Regions from separate parts of the Rossellomorea sp. H136 genome, predicted to be linked through region 3. Evidence: riboswitches for the same ligand, from Rfam matches in the RefSeq annotation. Region 3 holds a riboswitch; each other region holds the start of a gene.
The links. Region 3 has a riboswitch for lysine ahead of lysA (diaminopimelate decarboxylase). Riboswitches for the same ligand answer to the same signal wherever they lie in the genome.
Positions count from the first base shown of each region.

Region 1: another riboswitch for lysine. It lies ahead of ACYH0O_RS20895 (Na+/H+ antiporter NhaC family protein); the one in region 3 lies ahead of lysA (diaminopimelate decarboxylase).
Region 2: another riboswitch for lysine. It lies ahead of ACYH0O_RS18030 (aspartate kinase); the one in region 3 lies ahead of lysA (diaminopimelate decarboxylase).

Region 1 is NZ_CM166371.1:4,105,577-4,112,456, forward strand. It holds gene ACYH0O_RS20890 (sodium-dependent transporter) at 1-1,252, opposite strand, end outside; gene ACYH0O_RS20895 (Na+/H+ antiporter NhaC family protein) at 1,573-3,138, opposite strand; lysine riboswitch at 3,254-3,435, opposite strand; gene yunB (sporulation protein YunB) at 3,515-4,279, opposite strand; gene ACYH0O_RS20905 (HD-GYP domain-containing protein) at 4,339-5,451, opposite strand; gene ACYH0O_RS20910 (YunC family protein) at 5,644-5,946, opposite strand; gene ACYH0O_RS20915 (bifunctional metallophosphatase/5'-nucleotidase) at 6,003-6,880, opposite strand, start outside.
Region 2 is NZ_CM166371.1:3,509,565-3,516,444, forward strand. It holds gene sdhB (succinate dehydrogenase iron-sulfur subunit) at 95-862, opposite strand; gene sdhA (succinate dehydrogenase flavoprotein subunit) at 862-2,625, opposite strand; gene ACYH0O_RS18020 (succinate dehydrogenase cytochrome b558 subunit) at 2,697-3,305, opposite strand; gene ACYH0O_RS18025 (YslB family protein) at 3,658-4,095, shown strand; gene ACYH0O_RS18030 (aspartate kinase) at 4,193-5,431, opposite strand; lysine riboswitch at 5,623-5,801, opposite strand; gene uvrC (excinuclease ABC subunit UvrC) at 6,112-6,880, opposite strand, start outside.
Region 3 is NZ_CM166371.1:1,235,947-1,242,826, forward strand. It holds gene ACYH0O_RS06225 (DMT family transporter) at 1-428, opposite strand, end outside; gene ACYH0O_RS06230 (helix-turn-helix domain-containing protein) at 521-1,111, shown strand; gene ACYH0O_RS06235 (sigma-70 family RNA polymerase sigma factor) at 1,465-2,001, shown strand; gene ACYH0O_RS06240 (DUF4179 domain-containing protein) at 1,982-3,385, shown strand; gene ACYH0O_RS06245 (DUF2935 domain-containing protein) at 3,439-4,227, opposite strand; lysine riboswitch at 4,378-4,554, shown strand; gene lysA (diaminopimelate decarboxylase) at 4,666-5,952, shown strand; gene ACYH0O_RS06255 (GTP pyrophosphokinase) at 6,228-6,880, opposite strand, start outside.

The DNA.
Region 1 (6,880 bases), 2.1 Mb from region 3:
TAGCGTGAGATTGGAAAGCACCTAACTTACGCAGGAACCATGCAATCACTACTACTTCAACTAATCCCACGAATGCTACACCAAACTGGTTGATAAAGTAATCTGCCGCATCCAGGAAGAGTAATCCGCCCTGAGTGGCAAATAAAATTGAGATGATCGCAGAAAGACCTCCACCGAATAGAACCGCTTTCGTACGGGAAATTCCGAACTTCTCAGAAACCCCTGCTACATAAGTTTCTGTAATCGAGATGAGTGATGATAGTCCTGCTAACACCAGGGAAGCAAAGAACAAGAATCCGAATAAACCGTTAAGAGCCGGGAATTCGTTAATGATTTGCGGGAATACCACAAACGCCAATCCAACTCCACCGCTTACTACTTCCTGCACCCCTACACCTTGAGATTGAGCCATGAAACCTAAAGCAGCAAATACCCCAATACCTGCAAGTAATTCGAACCCTGAATTACTGAAACCTGTGATGAATGCATTATTTGTAATATCCGATTTCTTCGGAAGGTAACTGGAGTACGTAATCATAATCGCAAACGCAATGGATAAACTGAAGAAAATTTGTCCATATGCCGCTACCCAAACACCCGGGTCAGCTATTTTGCTGAAATCCGGTTTGAAGAAAGCGTCTAAACCATCCAATGCTCCAGGCAATGTTAAAGCGCGAACAACAATTATTAAGAATAAAATAACTAGTGCCGGAATAAAGATCTTATTCGCTACTTCTATTCCCTTCTTTACACCTTTGAAAAGAATCCCTAATGTAATCACCCATACCAATACAAGTGGAATGAATACTCCAGGAACGATACTTCCTGTCTGACCAGGATCAACCGTAAGCTTCAAATAGTCGTTGAATAAGAATGACTCTGTATCCTTCCCCCAACCTAAATTGAAAGAAAATACACTATACGACATCGCCCATGCGATAATGACGGCATAATAGGTAGAGATGACAAATGCGATTAATACTTGCCACCAGCCAAGCCACTCAAATTTCCTATTGAGACGGAAATAAGATAGTGGTGCCGACCCACGGTACTTATGACCTAACGTAAATTCAAGCACTAATAATGGAATACCTGCTGTAAGAAGAGCGAATAAATAAGGAATAAAGAATGCTCCTCCACCATTTTCATACGCTACTGCTGGAAAACGCCATATGTTTCCCAAACCGATTGCTGACCCGACAGCAGCTAAAATAAATCCTGCTCGTGTTCCAAACTGGGCACGTTTCTCCATGTTGGTCCCCCCTAGTTCTTTCCAACTACCATAATAAGGTATTTGAAATTTTTATATTTTCAGATTATTTATAATCTAAAGTCAGTATAGCTAGTTCCACGCCAATTGTCAAAGCTATTTTGAAGCTTTTAAAGAGATTTTTTAAAATTGGAGCAGGTACTATTTCACTATAAGGATTTTGTCGAAACATGAAGGATTGATGATCGGAAAGATTTAGTTGGGTTTTGGGATACCATCACAGGTTTTTAATAATACCTAACATCAAGTACGAATGCATAATAAAAAACCAGAAGCCAATGAGCTCCTGGTTTTTTATTTTATTATTGTTCTGAAACAGCTGGTTTTGCTTTTTCACCAAACAGAAATGCGAATGCGACGATTAAGATAATCACAACACCGAGACCGAATAGAGTGCTTCCAGTGAATCCTAATACAAGATATCCAATTGAAGCAGCAACCGCTCCAATTATTGCATATGGAAGCTGTGTAAGAACGTGATCGATATGATTGCTTCCTGCTCCTGTAGAGGAAAGGATGGTTGTATCCGAGATTGGAGAACAGTGATCTCCCAATACGGATCCTGCTAATACAGCTGCCATAGCAGGAAGTAAGATACTTACATCTGTCGCAGCAGCAATTTCCCCGGCGATCGGAAGTAAGATTCCGAAAGATCCCCATGAAGTTCCCGTCGAGAATGCCATGATTCCCGCAACTAAGAACAAAATGACTGGAAGTGCCTGCATCGGTAAGCTTGATTGTTCAACCAGACCCGCAAGATACGTACCTGTTTGCAATTGATCGATCAATGTGACGATCGTCCAGGCGAAGATAAGGATGTATACGGCCGGTAACATGGATTTGATCCCTTCCACTACCGCTACTCCAACGGCTTTCCCCTCGATTCCTTTCAAGCTTACCTGACGAATGAAGAAGATCAGCGCAACAAGGAGACCGAATAATCCACCATATAATAATGATTTCGTTACATCTGTATTTTCAAAAATCGGCAGGATGTCAAATGATCCGACGGCTTGATATCCTGTCCAGAGCATCATTCCAATTGTACCGATAACAAGAGCTACGATCGGCCAGACAAGATCACCAACTGATCCTTTCGAGCTGACAGGCAGATCATTTTTCAATTCGCCTGGAATCTCTTTTTCAGGATCATAAAGGGCTCCCGTCTCAAGGGCTCTTACTTCATGCTCTTTCATCTTTCCAAAGTCCAAGCCTTTAGCAGCAACCATGATGACAAGCAGAACAGCTGCCCAGACATAAAGGTTCATTGGAATCATTTGAACGAAGGCTGAAAATGCTGTGTACTCTGTGATACTATGTGTAGCAAGAATTGAACCGATGATACCGATGATGTACGCTCCCCAGCTTGAGATGGGTGAAACGACACAAATCGGTGCCGATGTCGAGTCAATGATATAGGCTAGTTTTGCACGTGAAATTTTGTGACGATCCGTAATGGGTCTCGAAACCTGTCCAACAGCAAGGGCATTAAAATAGTCATCAATAAAAATTATGATACCTAAAACGGCTGAAAGAAGCTGTGCACCTTTTCTCGTTTTCACACGTTTCATCGCCCATTCTCCGAATGCGCGGCTACCGCCGGAAATATTCACAAATGCTGTGATGACACCAAGAATGAGTAAGAAGAAAATAATATAGACATTCCAGGTGTTGAGCGCTCCATCTGCGACAAAAATGCCTTTAAAGGCGTCCCACATAAAGCTGAATGTTTTCGTAATTGAGAAATCTGCTAACAGAAATGCAGACGCAACGATTCCTACTCCCAGTGAAAGTAGAACCCGTCTCGTAAGTATAACCATAAGAATGGCTAAAAGGGGTGGTAATAGTGAGTAAATCGTGTTTTCCATAGTGTCCTCCTCCTATTTGATAGGGGGGAACCATCGTAGCATGATAGAGGATAATAAAAAAAGGCAACGATAGAGAAGCTATCATTACCTTAGTAAGTAATTTAAGTGCTCCATCACGATCTGTAGCTCCCCATTATAGAGATTCCCTATAATGACAGTGTTATCCTTCTTCAAGATAACCCCAGCAACTACACATTCGACATGCATAATTACTTCGGCAAAAGTTCCCTTTCATCTGTTCTCACAGTTGTCATTCTCAAACAGCTTACTCTTGAACTCTGCGCCTCTACCCCATCGGACTGATGATGTGGTGTGTTATAAAATTTTCTTTATTAATATAACAAACTATCATTCTTTTGACAACTTTTTTTCCTGACTAATTTGTGGGAATTTCAATAGAAGGACTGGATTCCCCTCCACCATTGTTATAAAACTGCGGTACATCCAGGTGAACGGTACCCATGGCAACCAGGATATCCTGCTTGATGGTTTCTGTTTTCGTTGCAAATGGGATGATGATCTGGACATTGACTTCAAGCTCGACAAACACTTTTACAACGGCATTATTAATCCCGAATTGCTCTACCGTAGTTTTAATATCAGAACGGACATCTCCGATCGAGTGAAAGCGGATCGGGACTTTTGGACCAAGGTTACCGAGTAACACATTGTTGGTCGCTTGGCCAAGAGGGACGGAATAAGTGATGCCCTTCGCTGCTTTTGACTTTCCTTCATCGATTTCCACTTCAGTAATAAATTCAAGGTTTTCTAAATTTCCTTCCTCTGCTTCTTGCAGGTTTTGCTGAACTAAGTTGGTGATTTCGGCCTGAACCCGGTTGATGGTCTGAGTATTATATTTAAATGAAACAATATCGCCTTCTGTATTCTTCACTTCTTCCGTTATATCCGAAATATCAAGAACATCTGCAATTTTTTTGTTAATCGCTTTATTGATAACCAACGTACCGATCCTGCTGGTTTGAGTTTCAGCATAAGCAAGCAGTGTCGGTTTTAAACCTTTGTTAATGATCCACAATCCGAATCCAGTCGAAATCATAAAGAACAGAATCGTAATGATCATCACATATCGAAAAGGCAGCGGCCCTCCTCTTCGGGGTTTGTATGTTTTAAACTTTGACAAAAAAATCCCCCCTTACAAGCTATTTGTATGCAAAGTAAGAGGGGTTTAACGCAAAAAATTTATTTAATTTTAAGAGATTGGGGTTCATAATCCGGATCAAATCCGATAATCACCTTATCTAATTCCGTACTTAAGTCCATGGCATATGGTGTTAGTATTTCCTGTCCATCTTCTTCAATGATCCGAATCACCGGTCGATCCGTTACACCTTTATTTTGATCGGTCACAATTCCTTTTCGGCCATCATTCAGCTCGACAACCATCCCGTTCGGATAAATGGCCACAGAAGACCTGAAGGCTTCAATTACATTTGTATCAAATAGAGTACCGCTTCCTGCATATAATACCTCCAGCGCTTGATGTGGAAGCATGGCTTTCCGGTATACACGATTTGACGTCATGGCGTCGAATACATCGGCCACCGCTATGATTTTTGCAAAGGGGTGGATATCCTCACCTTTGATTCCTCGTGGATAACCAGATCCATCTAGCCTCTCATGGTGCTGGTACGCGCAGTGAGCAATGATCAGGGACACAGAATGAAGCTGTCGCAAAATCTCAAAACCGTGTTCTGAATGCTTCTTGATTTCACAAAATTCGTCTTCTGTCAGCTTGCCTGGTTTCAGAAGAATTTCCTCCGGCACAAGCATCTTACCGATATCATGCAAAATTGCTCCTACGCCTAACTGCTCAAGCTGTTTAGTAGACAGTTTAAGTTCCAGACCTATGGATAACGTATACAAAGTCACATTAAATGAATGATGAAATATATAGGAGTCATATGTGAAAACATCCGTCAAAATGGTTAGGAGATCATGATTCGCCTTTACTTCAGACAAGACTACATCAATCACCTGCTTCAATTGCCTGGCACTATCTTCAATCATGAGTACACCAGGTGGCGCCTTCGATGCGCTTAGTTGATTAAAGGCCATCTCAATATTGTTTACAGCTTGCTGTCTCACCTTACTCGAAACAGTGCCCTTTACATGGATTCCCTTCGAAAGGGAGTCTTCAATATAGACATACTGAATACTAAGCTCCTGCAACCTGAAAATCATGCGTTCTGTAATCGGAACGTTATCATGAATTAAAGCTTGACCTCTCATATTATATACGGTTGTAGCTAGAACCATGCCCGGTTTTAAAGCCCTAGTTGATATAAGCCTCATAGAATTCTCCTATGTAATTCTTTCATTTTTCGACAAAATTTCCTAGTATCTCCATTATAAAGGATAAAAACGTACTTGCAAGGTGTATTTCCTGATATATTGTTAATTATTCATGAAAGAATATAAAGAATATGGTGACATTCACCTAACAAAAAACCAGTGCTCAATAAAAGCAACTGGTCCAATTTATACTTATATCATTTTCAACAATGCATCCCGCCCGATCATGCCTTGTGTGATGCCGCGATTTTCTGCCTCATAGGTGATGGATTCCAGAGGGGCATCCAGGAGCTGATCGATTGTTTTTACACCGACGGCTCTGCCTGCAATGATTCCTCTGTCTTTCAACTTCTCATTTAGTAACGCTACGTCCAGTGCTCCACACATTATATATCCTATATCACTCGTCACAACGAGGAGATTGGTTTTGGGCAGTTCAACAGAAATCGCTAAAAAGGTATGTCCCTGAATGGTAATCGGAGATACATTCATCATGTGTCATCGCTCCTTTCCCTCATATGTATGACGTGAGGATGGAAACGGTGATACATTTACTGCATTAATTTCCACTGAAGGATATCTCTTAAAAACTCAGGCATAAAGTATTTTTTCTCCAGCCTTTGGAGATCTGGAAAGAAGTGGCCAAACGTGAACATATCTGGTAAGGCAAGCTTGTATATCTTCTGTGGATCAATCGGCTTTTGACCGATTAAGATTTCACGGCCATTGAATTGAATATTCGCATATACAAACCGGCCCATCACCTTGCCTCTGAATCCTAATCCTTTCACTTGAAGATGCGGCCATTCCTCATTAAATGTTTGTTTAATGATTTCCTTCAGCTCTGCCCCCTTCATTTCAATGAGACATGGATTGATGGGATGAGGCAGAATCCGGTGCAGATCCTGTTTCGTCACCGCCCCCTCTTCCAGTCCATCAATGAGTAAGCCTGAATTGAGAAAGGCACAATCAGCCTCGCACCATTCAGCAAGACCATCACATAACACATCTGGAAGTGGGGAAGGATTAAACCAATCCACTGCCAGGGGTTGGGCGAGCTCGGTTACTTTTTCCCTTAACAAAGCCTCCCCCTTTTGATACCACTCGAGATATTCCTGTTCTTCCATTTCGGCAGGGGGAAGTTCCTGCTGTTCATAAAGCTGTGCTTTTTTCCCGACAATCTTTTTATTGGCTGTGTCAACCTCTACCATCATATGACCAACATAATGACCATATTTTCCTGCTGCGCCCAGCATAGTTCCCTTAATTTCTTTTCCTTGATGCAACACATGATGGGTATGAGCTCCTAGGATAACGTCAATTTCGGGAAATCGCGTTGCAATCAACTCATCATCCCGAATCCCCAGGTGAGAAAGAAGAATAACCATATCCACCTGCGGGTGAAGCTCTTGAACCAATTTCTCAAGCT
Region 2 (6,880 bases), 2.3 Mb from region 3:
CATTATTTATTATAGTCTTTTTCTGAAAGATAAGAAACCTTTAAAGACAAAAAAAGCACTCCCCCGGAGGAAAGTGCATTTTTGACTTGTAAGATTAATCAACCATATGGTCGCTTCCGAAGAAGTTTTTAAACATTTGGAAAGTTGTCTCTCTGTTCAGTGCTGCAATCGAAGTCGTTAGAGGAATCCCCTTTGGACATGATTGAACACAGTTTTGAGAGTTCCCACAGTTTGCAAGGCCTCCGTCGCCCATGATCGATTCAAGACGCTCATCCTGGTTCATGGCACCCGTTGGATGCGCATTGAACAAACGGACCTGTGATAATGGAGCAGGACCGATGAAGTCCGATTTACTGTTTACGTTAGGACATGCTTCCAAACAAACACCACATGTCATACATTTAGATAATTCATACGCCCACTGACGTTTTTTCTCCGGCATACGCGGTCCGGGACCAAGATCGTATGTTCCATCAATCGGAATCCATGCTTTTACTTTCTTTAAGCTGTCGAACATGCGACTGCGGTCTACCTGCAGGTCACGAACAACAGGGAAAGTACGCATAGGCTCCAAGCGGATCGGTTGTTCCAATTGATCAACTAAAGCGGTACAAGACTGTCTTGGTTTCCCGTTGATCACCATTGAACAAGCTCCACACACTTCTTCCAAACAGTTCATATCCCAGTTAATCGGAGTAGTTTGTTCCCCTTTTGCATTGACCGGATTACGACGGATTTCCATCAATGCAGAAATAACGTTCATATTCGGACGGTAATCAAGCTCGAACTCTTCTTGGAAAGGGGCTGTTTCCGGGCCATCTTGACGAGTAATGATAAAACGGACTCTTTTGTTTTCACTCATCATTTATTTCCCCCTTTTTTCTTAGAATAGTCACGCTTCCGTGGTGCTATCAGTGAAGTATCTACTTCCTCGTAATGGAATTCAGGTGAATTCGTTGCAGCATTATATTTAGCCATGGTTGTTTTCAGGAATTCTTCATCATTACGTTCAGGGAAATCAGGTTTATAGTGAGCTCCACGGCTCTCGTTACGATTTAAAGCTCCGATTGTAATAACACGGGCCAGTTGCAGCATGTTCCACAATTGACGTGTGAATGTTGCCCCTTGATTGCTCCATTTAGCCGTGTCATTGATATTGATGTTTTGGTAACGTTCCATTAATTCCTGGATCTTTTCATCTGTTTGTTTCAGCTTATCGTTATGACGTACAACGGTCACGTTATCCGTCATCCACTCACCAAGTTCTTTATGAATGACATAGGCGTTCTCAGTACCATTCATGGACATGATTTTGTTCCATTTTTCTTCTTCCTGTTTTACATAGCGGTCGAATAAAGAAGAAGGTACGGACTCAACTGTTTTCTCAAGCCCTGCAATATATTTAATAGCATTAGGACCTGCAACCATACCACCATATATAGCGGATAGTAAAGAGTTCGCTCCTAAACGGTTACCTCCATGCTGTGAATAATCACACTCACCAGCAGCGAATAAACCAGGGATATTGGTCATTTGATCATAATCCACCCATAGTCCACCCATTGAATAGTGAACCGCAGGGAAGATTTTCATAGGTACTTTACGCGGGTCATCTCCCATGAACTTCTCATAGATTTCGATGATTCCGCCAAGCTTAATATCAAGCTCTTTTGAATCTTTATGAGATAAATCCAGGTAAACCATGTTTTCACCGTTAATCCCAAGCTTTTGGTTTACGCACACATCAAAGATTTCACGTGTTGCGATATCACGGGGTACAAGGTTTCCGTATGCAGGATACTTCTCCTCAAGGAAATACCACGGCTTTCCATCTTTATATGTCCAGACACGTCCACCTTCACCACGGGCCGATTCGCTCATGAGGCGAAGCTTATCATCCCCTGGAATGGCTGTCGGGTGTATTTGAATGAACTCACCATTTGCATAGTAAGCACCTTGTTGATATACGATTGATGCGGCTGAACCTGTATTGATAACAGAGTTTGTGGATTTACCGAAGATAATTCCAGGTCCTCCTGTTGCCATGATCACTGCATCAGCTGCGAATGATTTAATTTCCATCGTTTGAAGATTTTGAGCAACGATTCCTCTTGCCACTCCTTCGTCATCCACGACAACGCCAAGGAATTCCCAACCTTCGAACTTATTCACTAGCCCTGCTACTTCATGACGACGAACCTGCTCGTCCAACGCATACAATAATTGTTGACCAGTCGTAGCACCAGCGAAAGCTGTTCTATGATGCTGCGTTCCACCGAAACGACGGAAATCCAGTAATCCTTCCGGTGTACGATTAAACATTACTCCCATACGATCGAGTAAATGAATAATCCCCGGTGCCGCTTCAGTCATTGCTTTAACAGGCGGTTGGTTCGCTAAGAAATCCCCACCATACACTGTATCATCAAAATGTTCCCAAGGAGAGTCTCCTTCTCCCTTGGTATTAACGGCTCCGTTAATACCACCTTGTGCACATACAGAGTGAGAACGCTTAACGGGTACCAGTGAGAATAAATCTACTTGCGTTCCTTTTTCTGCTGCTTTAATTGTGGCCATCAGGCCGGCTAAACCGCCACCGACAACGATGATTTTGCCATTACTCATCGTGACTCACTCCTTTTCCTACCATACTTCAGAGCATTTATTTAATCTATTAGACTCGTATCTATTTCTTCTTATACGAAGGCAAAAATTGCACGCATACCGACAACCGATAACGCTACAAAGATTCCGATCGTAACATATGTAGCAATTAATTGAGAACGAGGTGAAACTGTAATTCCCCAGCTCACGCAGAATGACCATAAACCATTCGCAAAGTGGAAGATCGTTGAAAGAACACCCAGCACATAAAATCCTAGCATAAATGGATTAGATAAGATGTTTTCCATCATTTGAAAGTTCACTTCAGCCCCAAATGCTGCTGCTACTCTTGTTTCCCATACATGCCAAGTAACAAAAATAAATGTGATTACTCCAGACACACGTTGAAGTAAAAACATCCAGTTACGGAAATAGCCAAACTTACTTGCATTGTTCTTAGAAGTGAATGCAATGTAAATTCCGTAGATTGCATGGAAATACAATGGAAGGAAGATGATAAAAATTTCAAGGATATAACGGAAAGGTAGACTTTCCATGAAGTGTGCCGCCTGGTTAAATGATTCTTCCCCGCCAGTGGCAAAATGGTTCACGACTAAATGTTGTGTTAAAAATAATCCAACTGGAATAACACCTAGCAATGAATGAAGCCTGCGATAATTAAATTCTCGATTTCCAGCCATGATTTACCCCCCTTAATGATAAAATATGAATTCGTTTTCTAATACATTTTTAAGAATGACTAGACGACGATACATATTTTATATTGTAACAATAATGTGACATGTTCATTTTACTCCCAAGGAGTGGAAGCGTCAAGAAAACGTATACATAATTTCGACAATACCGCAAAAATATTTTCAATTTATTGATAACAGAAAAGATGAGGTATCGCCCCATTAAATGTTCGAAAATTCAAATAAATATCAAATAAAAATTATATCACCAAAATATCCCAAGGTCATTTTTTCGAGGTATGGGATGATAAATCCCCTTTTCATGTATATAATAGTTTTATAGAAAGAGGGGATTTACTTGGAACAGAAAAAAGAAGAAGTACATCAACCGTCCGTTCCAATCTTCGGATATGAAATGTTACGTGACATATTGATTCCAGAAATTTTAGGAAAGCATACACCCGATATACTATATTGGGGTGGAAAACAGCTCTCTCGGAAATTTCCCCTTCAGTCATTAGAGGAACTGATATCGTTTTTCGCTGAAGCCGGCTGGGGAACTCTTGCACTGCTGGAACAAAAAAAGAATGAGATGACCTTTGAAATAAGCGGACCGGTGCTGGAACGACGCATTGCCTTAAAGTCGGATGTAACATTTAAACTGGAAACGGGCTTTCTGGCCGAACAAGTACAGTTACAAAAGAAATGTGTGGCAGAAGCTGCCGACGAACTACATAAACGGAGTCATTCAGTGAAAGTGATTGTAAGATGGGACGAGAAAGATAAAGTAGAATAGTCCTTACCGTCATCCTTTTTCATACTCTAATAAAGGGTTGCCCTTCAATTGATGGGGCAACCCTTTTTCTGTTGTCCCGCTCTCTGCTCCTTTAATATTATAACGTGATTTCTTCCATCTTCACCGCGTCCAGATTAAATGCAGTATGTAGGACACCTGCTGCTTTTTGCATATTTTTCTCGTCTACGACTGCAGATACTTTGATTTCAGACGTGCTGACCATTTTCACCACGATGTCATTTTGAGCTAACACTTCGAACATTTCCGCTGCCACACCTGGATTTGAGATCATACCCGAGCCAACGATCGATACTTTTGCAAGCTCACTTTCATTCTCTACATGGGTGAAGCCTAATTGTTCTTTGTTTCGTTCCAGAACAGCAAGGGTTTCCTCCAGGTCTTGTTCTTTAATAGAGAATGATAAATTGGTCGTATTCTGATCGGTCTGACTTTGAATAATAATATCTACATTCAGATGATTTTTGGCTAAAGTGGTAAACACAGAAGAGAGTCCCGTTAATGCGTTTCCTAGACCAAATACAGTTACACGCGTAATTTCAGCTTCAAATGCTACGCCTCTCACAATCAGGTTTTGTTCCATGCTTGCTTCCTCCTCAATATAGGTTCCTTCAACTTTTTCAATACTGGATCTGACCTCTAACGGAATTTGATAATTCTTGGCAAATTCCACTGCCCGTGGATGCAGGACTCCAGCCCCTAAATTAGCCAGTTCCAACATTTCATCATAAGAAATGGACGGTAACTTCCTTGCTCCATTAATATAACGCGGGTCCGTTGTGTACACCCCGTCTACATCTGTATAAATATCACATCGCTCTGCTTTCAGGGCAGCTGCAATCGCAACGGCGGTTGTATCTGATCCACCACGACCGAGAGTTGTAATTTCCCCCGCTTCTGTCATCCCCTGGAATCCCGCTACGATCACAACTCTTCCCGATTGAAGGTGACTAAACATCTTTTCAGTATGAATATTGGTGATCCTCGCATTGCTGTGAACGGATTCCGTCTCGATCCCGGCCTGCCAGCCTGTGAATGAGATGGCATCGTGTCCAGATTGAATCAGTGCCATCGTGAGGAGCGAAATGGTGACTTGCTCTCCTGTAGAAAGAAGCATATCCATTTCTCTCTTACTTGGTTGTGATGTAATTTCCCTTGCCAATCCAACGAGTGTATCCGTCGTTTTCCCCATGGCAGATACCACAACCACAACATCATTCCCTCTTTCTTTTTCTTCTGCGATTCTTGACGCAACATTTTGAATTCTTTCTACAGAACCTACTGAAGTCCCACCGAATTTTTGAACAATAATACTCACAACTTCTCCCTCTTTCTCATTGAGCGCATCGTTACGACTCATTTTTTGATGGTGAAGAGTACAATCACAATCATCCTAAACGTTCATGGAACAGGTTCATCACCTGCGCTGGATAATAAAAAAAGCAATGAGAATAATATCTCATTGCTTTATGAACATACAGCAGAACATACTAAATAGGTTCATGGGCATTGTGAGATAGCTCTCCAAGATTAAATCATCTTGACAATCCTACATTTCTTAAACGTAGAACCAGCGGAATCAGCATGAGACCAAAACCACTTCGGCGAATCTCCCCTTTCCAGGCATCTCAACAGAGCTCATACTCCTCTTTACCTGTACTTTTGAAGTTCGCACCTCTATCACCACTTTAAAAAGTGATAATGTTATAAATTTTCGTTAATTATAGCATATAAGAATTTGTGATTCAATGCACATCTATAAAATAAAATCATATTATTATTGATTTACGTCGTAGATTTTGTTGCTAATTTGCAGGAGCGAGTAGTGGTTGATTTCCGCTCCTGATGCTCGCTTTCCGCGGGGCGTGAGTTGAGAACCTTCCGCTACAATCAACTATCATAGTCAACAAGTTACTTCGAAACCATTATAAAAACAACACTCTTTTAAATATGAGCTCAATCAAAAGAAACCACATACTTCCTTGTTTCTACTATTACCTACTTCAATTTTTCAACTAATACCTTAGCAACAGCTTCCGGAATCCCTATCTCAATAAACTCCTCCACCGTTGCTTCTTTCATTTTCTTCATGGAGCCAAAGTGTTTTAAAAGCTGCTTCTTCCGCTTCGGTCCTATGCCGTCAATGTCGTCAAGGGTGGACTGGAAGGCGCTTTTACCTCTGAGCTGTCTGTGGAACGTGATGGCAAATCGGTGGACTTCATCCTGGATCCGTTGCAGCAAGTAGAATTCCTGGCTTCTCTTTTCAAGAGGGACAATTTGTAAAGGATTCCCATACAGCAGTTCCGACGTCTGATGCTTATCGTCTTTCGCAAGGCCGCCAAGTGGGATATCCAACCCCAATTCATTCTCAATGACATCCCTCGCCGCTTCGATCTGCCCTTTTCCCCCATCGATGATAATGAGATCCGGTAAAGGAAGACCATCCTTTAAAACTCTCGTATACCGTCTACGTACGACCTCCCGCATGGAATCATAATCATCAGGGCCTTTCACGGTTTTAATCTTATACTTTCGATACTCTTTCTTCGCCGGCTTCCCGTCAAGGAATACGATCATCGCAGACACAGGGTCCGAACCCTGGATATTCGAGTTATCAAATGCTTCAATCCGGAAAGGAGTATAAATGCCCATATGCTCCCCAAGACGTTCTATCGCTTTAATCGTCCGATCTTCATCTCTTTCAATCAGAGCGAACTTTTCTTCAAGTGCCTGTTTCGCATTCTTTTCGGCAAGCTTGACCAACTCT
Region 3 (6,880 bases):
AGAACCCCTACTAAAATGATCGATGAGATTGCCAGTGCTCTTTTTTGAATGGAGTGCCTGCGCTTGACCGGTCCCGAAGTATAAAACAAGGGAGCGAGCAAGATGCCTGCGACGATGGTAAATTGCCAAGTGCCCGCGACGAGCCAGCCCGGTCCATACGCAGCAGCATAGGTAATAGGGCCATAAAAGAGCACAAACCCGACAAAACTCCACGTCAACCACTCGAATGGCTTCTTCTTCATTTCAATCCAGACTTGATTTACATTCTTCCTTAAACCTACAATAAGGAATAGGAATGGGAGCATGAACAGGAATCGCAGGGATGAACTCCACATCCAGCTTCCACCCGCGAGCTCCATGGACCGGTTCAGAATAAAGGTGACGGCAAAGAACATAGATGAAATGACACCGAGAGCAAGTTCTTTGATGATGAACACTCCTTTCCGTTTCATATACTATAGTTTATTGTAAGTATATTATAATATACTTACATACATTGTCTATAGAAAGAGGTAGGAATATGAACAATGACGGTTTGACTTGGCAGGACCCGGAAAAATTGGCGCGCCATGTCGGAATGACACTGAGACATATACGACATGAGCGAGGCCTTAACCTTCAGGAGATGGCAGCCATGACCGATGTCAGTACTTTGACACTGGGCAAGATCGAAAGGGGAGAAGCGAATCCATCGTTGACGATCATCTGGAAAATCGCGAATGGTTTAGCAATCCCGATATCCGCCCTCCTCGTTGAAAAACAAGAAGTCCAGATTTCCAGGAAGAACGAAGGAAGCAAAGTGATCAGTGCCAATGAGTCCTTGACCCTGGAGCCGATGTTCACATCCTCAGGCTATGGTTCGTTGGAAACCCACAGAGCCTTCCTGAAACCGGACAGTGAGTACAGTGCCGATGCCCACCAGCCCGGGGTGGTTGAATTTGTCACCGTTATGGAAGGAAGGGTACGTGTGAAAGTGCAGGATGACGTATTCGAACTCGGTCAGTATGACTCGATCAAATTCCATGCGGATAAAGGACACAGATACATCAATATGGAATCAACGGAAGCAGTCCTGCATTTTGTGATGATTTACACGGGACGAACAGATTGAAGCTTATCGATGGGGATAAGCTTCTTTTTTTACAAAAAGCCTAACGATGGAGATTAAAAAAGGTTTATTCAATCTTTATTTGGCTTTGGTACCATTTTCATTCAAACTTCGTGCCGGCTGACTCCTTCCCATCTACTTAATTACGTCGGAATCATCCATGATTGCGTCATTTTCGAGGAGAATTACGTCATTATCAAAGATAATTGCGTCGATTTTACATTAAATGCGTCTCTTTCCATCATTTATGCGTATTTTTGAAATAAATGGTAGAAGCCCCCTTTCCCACCACACAAAAAATTCTTTGAAACTTTTCCCACCCCAACAGACTCTAATGAATGACAGGAGGTTAATCAATGGATGTAAATCTTGTGAAAAAAGCAACCAAGGGGAATGAACAGGCATTTGAAAGTCTGATCCACTCAGAAAGTGAGAAGTTGTACAGGATGGCATTTCTATATGTAAGAAATAAAGAGGATGCTCTGGACGTTGTTCAGGAGACGGTTTGTAAAGCATTCACCTCGATAGCCCGGTTGAAGAATCCGGAGTATTTCAGCACCTGGCTGATCAAGATCCTGATACATACGGCATACAGCATCTTAAAGAAACAAAACCGGCTCGTGCTGACAGGGGATGAGTTCCTCGATACCGCGCTCGTCTCAGAAGAATCGGACGTAGAAGGGCGGATCGACTTGATTACGGCTATGGCATCTTTGAATCAGCAATATCAAACGGTCATTATTTTATTTTATTTCCAGGGTCAGTCGATCAAGATGATTTCCGATACGATGGGTACCCCTGAAGGGACGGTCAAGACGTATCTTCACCGGGCAAAGCTGGAATTGAGAATGCTATTGGAAGGAGTGAATCAGTATGGACAAAAAATGGTTTGAGGGAGAAATGAATAACATCGAAGTACCGAAAGATGATGTTTTTCAGGCGATTTCAACTGGAATTGTAAAGGGAAGAAAGCAAAAGGCAAGAAAAAAAACGGTTAAGGTAAGCGCAGCCTTCACTACGGCAGCAGCCTCCATGGTTCTAGTTTCAGGCTTCCTATTCTCGCCTGTGAACAGTGCACTGGCTAAACTCCCCGTACTCGGCGGGATTTATGAAAAAGTCGGATCCGAGGTAGGAAAAGAACTTTATTCAAGCGATAAAGTCACCGAAGTCAATCAGGCTGCCACTTCCAACGATGTGGATGTGACGATTACAAGCACGTATTATGACGGGAACATAATCGGGGTTACCTTTAAAGCAAAAGGTGAGAATTTATCCATTGAACATATGGATGAAGGAAACCGACCAGTGAGCGGTTACAGCTATCACCTCTTCGACGGCAAGGATCAGAATCAATGGGGATCGGGAAGTTCGGGTCTTAAAAAAGACGGGGATGAGTTCATAGGCTCGATCGAATTTTACCGGGATGGGAAGGAACCTCCGGAAAACTTCACCCTTCCGTTAACTTTCACCCATATGGCTGATGTGAACGGGACCTGGACATTTGATGTACCGGTTAAGAGGATTCCATCTGAAACGATCCAAACAGATGCAAGGACAGAATCGCCGGATGGGAAGTTTGAGCTGCAAGTGTCATCCATCACTAAAGGAAAAGCTACGACTACACTGGAGTATACATATACGGTGGAGTCTGAGAAGGATACGTTAAATCTGATTGTGTTCGATGACTTAGGGAACCGGTTATCAAAGTCCAGTGCTGAGACACTTAATATCATCAAAGAAATTGAAGGTGATTATCGAAAGACTGTCAGGGAGCTATTCACTAATAAACTCAGTGTTAAGGCACAGTCGCTGAAAGTCCAGGCTGATATGGAGTGCGTAGATGAAGACGGCATCATCTCACTGAAGGATTCACCTCCATTCCAGGTGAAGAGCCCTCGTTTTGGTTATCAGGTTACTGTACAGGATATCAAAAACGTAAAAGGGAAGGTGACACTGGACTTCACCATCGATGCCATCAAAGAAAAACAATTCAATTATGACATTTTAGAGAATTTCGCTCAATTCGTTCAGTTGATCCCATCAAAAGATGTTAAAAGAAATGCCAAGGATGGACTGGATTATAATGAGATGTTGAATCATATGATCAGAAGTGATACAACGAAAACAGTGGATAAGGATACCCTCCGTTTTCAAACCACTTATGCATTACCACAGGATGCGAACCTTGAGGACTACTCACTAATCGTCCCATTTGAGACATTAAGCATGAATGATAAGCCAGTCAAATTGAAACCTTTCGAAATAAAACTGGATTAAGAAAAATCCCCGGAATTTGAATCCGGGGATTTTTTAATGAAAGGGTTGAGGAACTAAAGCCGCTGCTTTGTAGGATCACAGTCCGGACCTTGCTGGCTGGTTGCTTCTGCGAGTTTCGTTAAGTAATAGCATTCTTCCCTCAGCATATGATCGGCCATTAAAGCGGCGAAGGTACCGAGTGCGGCCTTGCTTAATTCCATCTCTTCAATTTCATCCAAGAATCCCATAAACAGCTTCATCTCAAGTTTGACATCGTCATTGAACCGTTCGAGAGCAGGGAAGTGGGTCACTTCTGTTCTCAGGAATCCTGCCATTTCAACGGCCTTTAAGTAAAAGGCTTCAAAATCCGTTGTGAATTCATCACTTTGCTTCTTGATTTGTTTTTCAACTCGGTCCATGTTGTCGGAGATAGCTCCAGCATGCCCTGCCGCATCTAACAGCCAAAGAAGATGGTGGTGGAGCTCGTGGAAAATTGGCGGCTTTTCACCTTTGGTCAAGTACTTCAAGACGCGGAGGTATTCTTCGAGCTCATTCACCATATGATTTAGGAATGTGGGGCCGAGACCCATTCTGATATCCCCTGTTAAATGACGTGCAATCAGTTCAAGTTTGAATTTCCTGAAGCGGAGGCTGACCTCTTCTGCCTGTCTGCTTAAAGAAATATCGGGATTTTTCTTCGAACGTTCCAGCAGTTGATCCCACTCCTCCTTAAAAGCATTGGCGGCAGTGATGGATTCTTTTTCTTTTGGAGCCAGGGAGTCATGGATAAACCGGGCATGATCTCCAAGCACCTGTAGCCAAAAACCATGTTCAAATCGAGCTGCTTCTTGATAACTTGGCATCTGTATCCTCCTCAGATAGTTTCCTTGTATATGTATTAAAAGAATCTTGGAAAAATGTCCTCCAGCTCGTCCAATGTGGTGAGGTGAAAAACCATTGACAACCATTTTAAGAGAATGATATAGTAATTCCAATAAAATAATAAATCACTCTCTGATAATAGAGGCGCGAGTATGATGAGTACCTTCTTTGAGAATAATGGATTCCGGGATAAGTTGGGAAAGGCAGATCGCCGAAGCAGAAAATAGCCAATTCTATTTTTTGTTGGGCCAGCATTGAAGAAATGTTGGACTGTCACAATGAAAAAGTTGTGGAGCACTATTGAAGAGATGTTAATACATAGTCTTCATCATGTGCTGGAACTTTTGATGATAAACCGTATGAGCATCGCTTCATACGGTTTTTTGTGTTTTTTAGAGAGAGTCAAAAGGAGTTAGGATATGAGTACAATTGATGTGAATATTCATGGAGATCTTGAAATCGGAGGGATGAGCACGGGTGAGTTGGTGGAAGCCTATGGGACGCCTTTAATGGTCTACGATGAAGGGATGATCCGCGGGAATGCGAGATTGTTCAAGGATGCTTTCAATATAAGTGGTTTGAAGTATCAGGTGGCGTATGCAAGTAAAGCGTTTTTATGTAAAGAGATGGTGCGACTGGCTGAGCAGGAAAATTTATCTCTGGATGTTGTGTCCGGAGGGGAATTGTATACGGCCCTGGAGGCGGGGTTTCCGGCATCCCGGATTCATTTCCACGGGAACAACAAGTCGGAGGAGGAGCTGCTCATGGCTCTCGAGGCTGAGGTCGGCTGTTTTGTCGTCGATAGCTTCTTGGAACTTGAACTTCTCCATGACCTGTCGAAGGAACGTGAGCAACGGGTTCAGATCTTGATCAGGGTCACACCAGGCGTCGAAGCCCACACCCACGAGTACATCACGACGGGACAGGAGGATTCGAAATTCGGATTCAGCATTTTTAACGGGCAGGCAAGTACGGCGATTCAACTGGCTATTCGCAAGCCATACTTCTCATTGCTTGGTCTGCATTCCCATATCGGATCCCAGATTTTTGAACGGGAAGGGTTTGATCAGGCGATTCAGGTGTTGGCTGATTTCATGCAGCGGATCCGTATCGAATTGGATGTGACGATGCCGGTGCTGAATATAGGCGGAGGATTTGGTGTCCGGTATACGGAAGAAGACCAGCCCCTGCCGATTCCAACTTATGTGAAATCTATTACCGATAGTGTGAAGGCCTATTTTGCAAAGAATGAATATCCGCTCCCTGAAGTTTGGGTGGAGCCGGGCCGAAGCATGGTGGCCGAGGCGGGTACGACGTTGTACAAAGTGGGATCGAAGAAAATCATCCCGGATGTGCGTACGTATGTCGCGATTGATGGAGGGATGACAGATAATATCCGCCCGGCTTTGTATCAGGCGAAATATCATGCGGTCCTGGCCAACCGTCCACAAGAGGAATGCACGGAGCTAGTGAGCATCGCAGGGAAATGCTGCGAATCCGGTGACATGCTGATCTGGGACCTGATGCTGCCACCGACGAATTACGGCGATATTCTTGCGGTGTTCAGTACAGGAGCCTACGGGTATTCGATGGCGAGCAATTATAACCGTATCCCCCGCCCGGCCGTTGTGTTTGTGCATGATGGGGAATCACGGGTCGTGATCGAACGTGAATCGTATGCAGATTTAGTTCGGAATGACCGATAAATAGGGTAGGTCTTCCCTTCCTACATTTGAATGGGTACTAGTTCCTGCCCTGAAAGTCCATAACTCAAACACACATTTGTATATAATAGAAGGCTGCGTCTAATGAGACGCAGCCTTCTATTATATATATTCATAAATCCTCTTCCGAAAGTATTATAAGTAATGGATGAACCTACCTGTCGGAACATAAGGATAGGTCCTCTGTCCCGGTCTGAAGATCCAGGTTCGAATTACAAAGACGATGAATTAAAGAATGCAAGCCCTTCTTTGTATTGTCAATCCTCCTCTTTTGAGAGTTGCGTCAGAAAATGATGAACTTCATTCGGCGTCATAATACTCGAATCCTCTCCATCCTCTTTTTTTAATATATTGATTTCATGATTGAGCTGTTCCATCTTGCGATCAAGTAAAGCCGCCTGTGCAGCGGCTTCCTTTAACCCATTCTGGATATGAGCAGGAATCTGTTTGTTATATTTGTAGTAAATTTTATGCTCTAGACTTGCCCAGAAATCCATGGCGATTGTGCGGATCTGAATCTCCACATACACGACTTCCACGCGATCCGTCAAAAAAATCGGAATCTGCACGATGAGGTGAAGGCTTTGATACCCATTGGGCTTCGGAGTCTTGATATAGTCCTTCACTTCCACCACTGTAATGTCATGTTGGGATTGAATCAAGTCCGACACCTTATAGATATCCTCGATGAACGAGCAGGTGATGCGTATGCCTGCAATATCCCGGATTTTTTCTTTCATCTGATCAAAGGAAGGTTTCATTTCCTTCTTTGACATCTTCTTCAGGATACTTTCAGGGGACTTTAGGCGGGTCGAAATATGTTCGATCGGATTGTATTCATGGATGACCTGGAATTCTTCTCTTAAGATATTGATCTTTGTCCGGACCTCTTCAAGGGCGAATTTATATG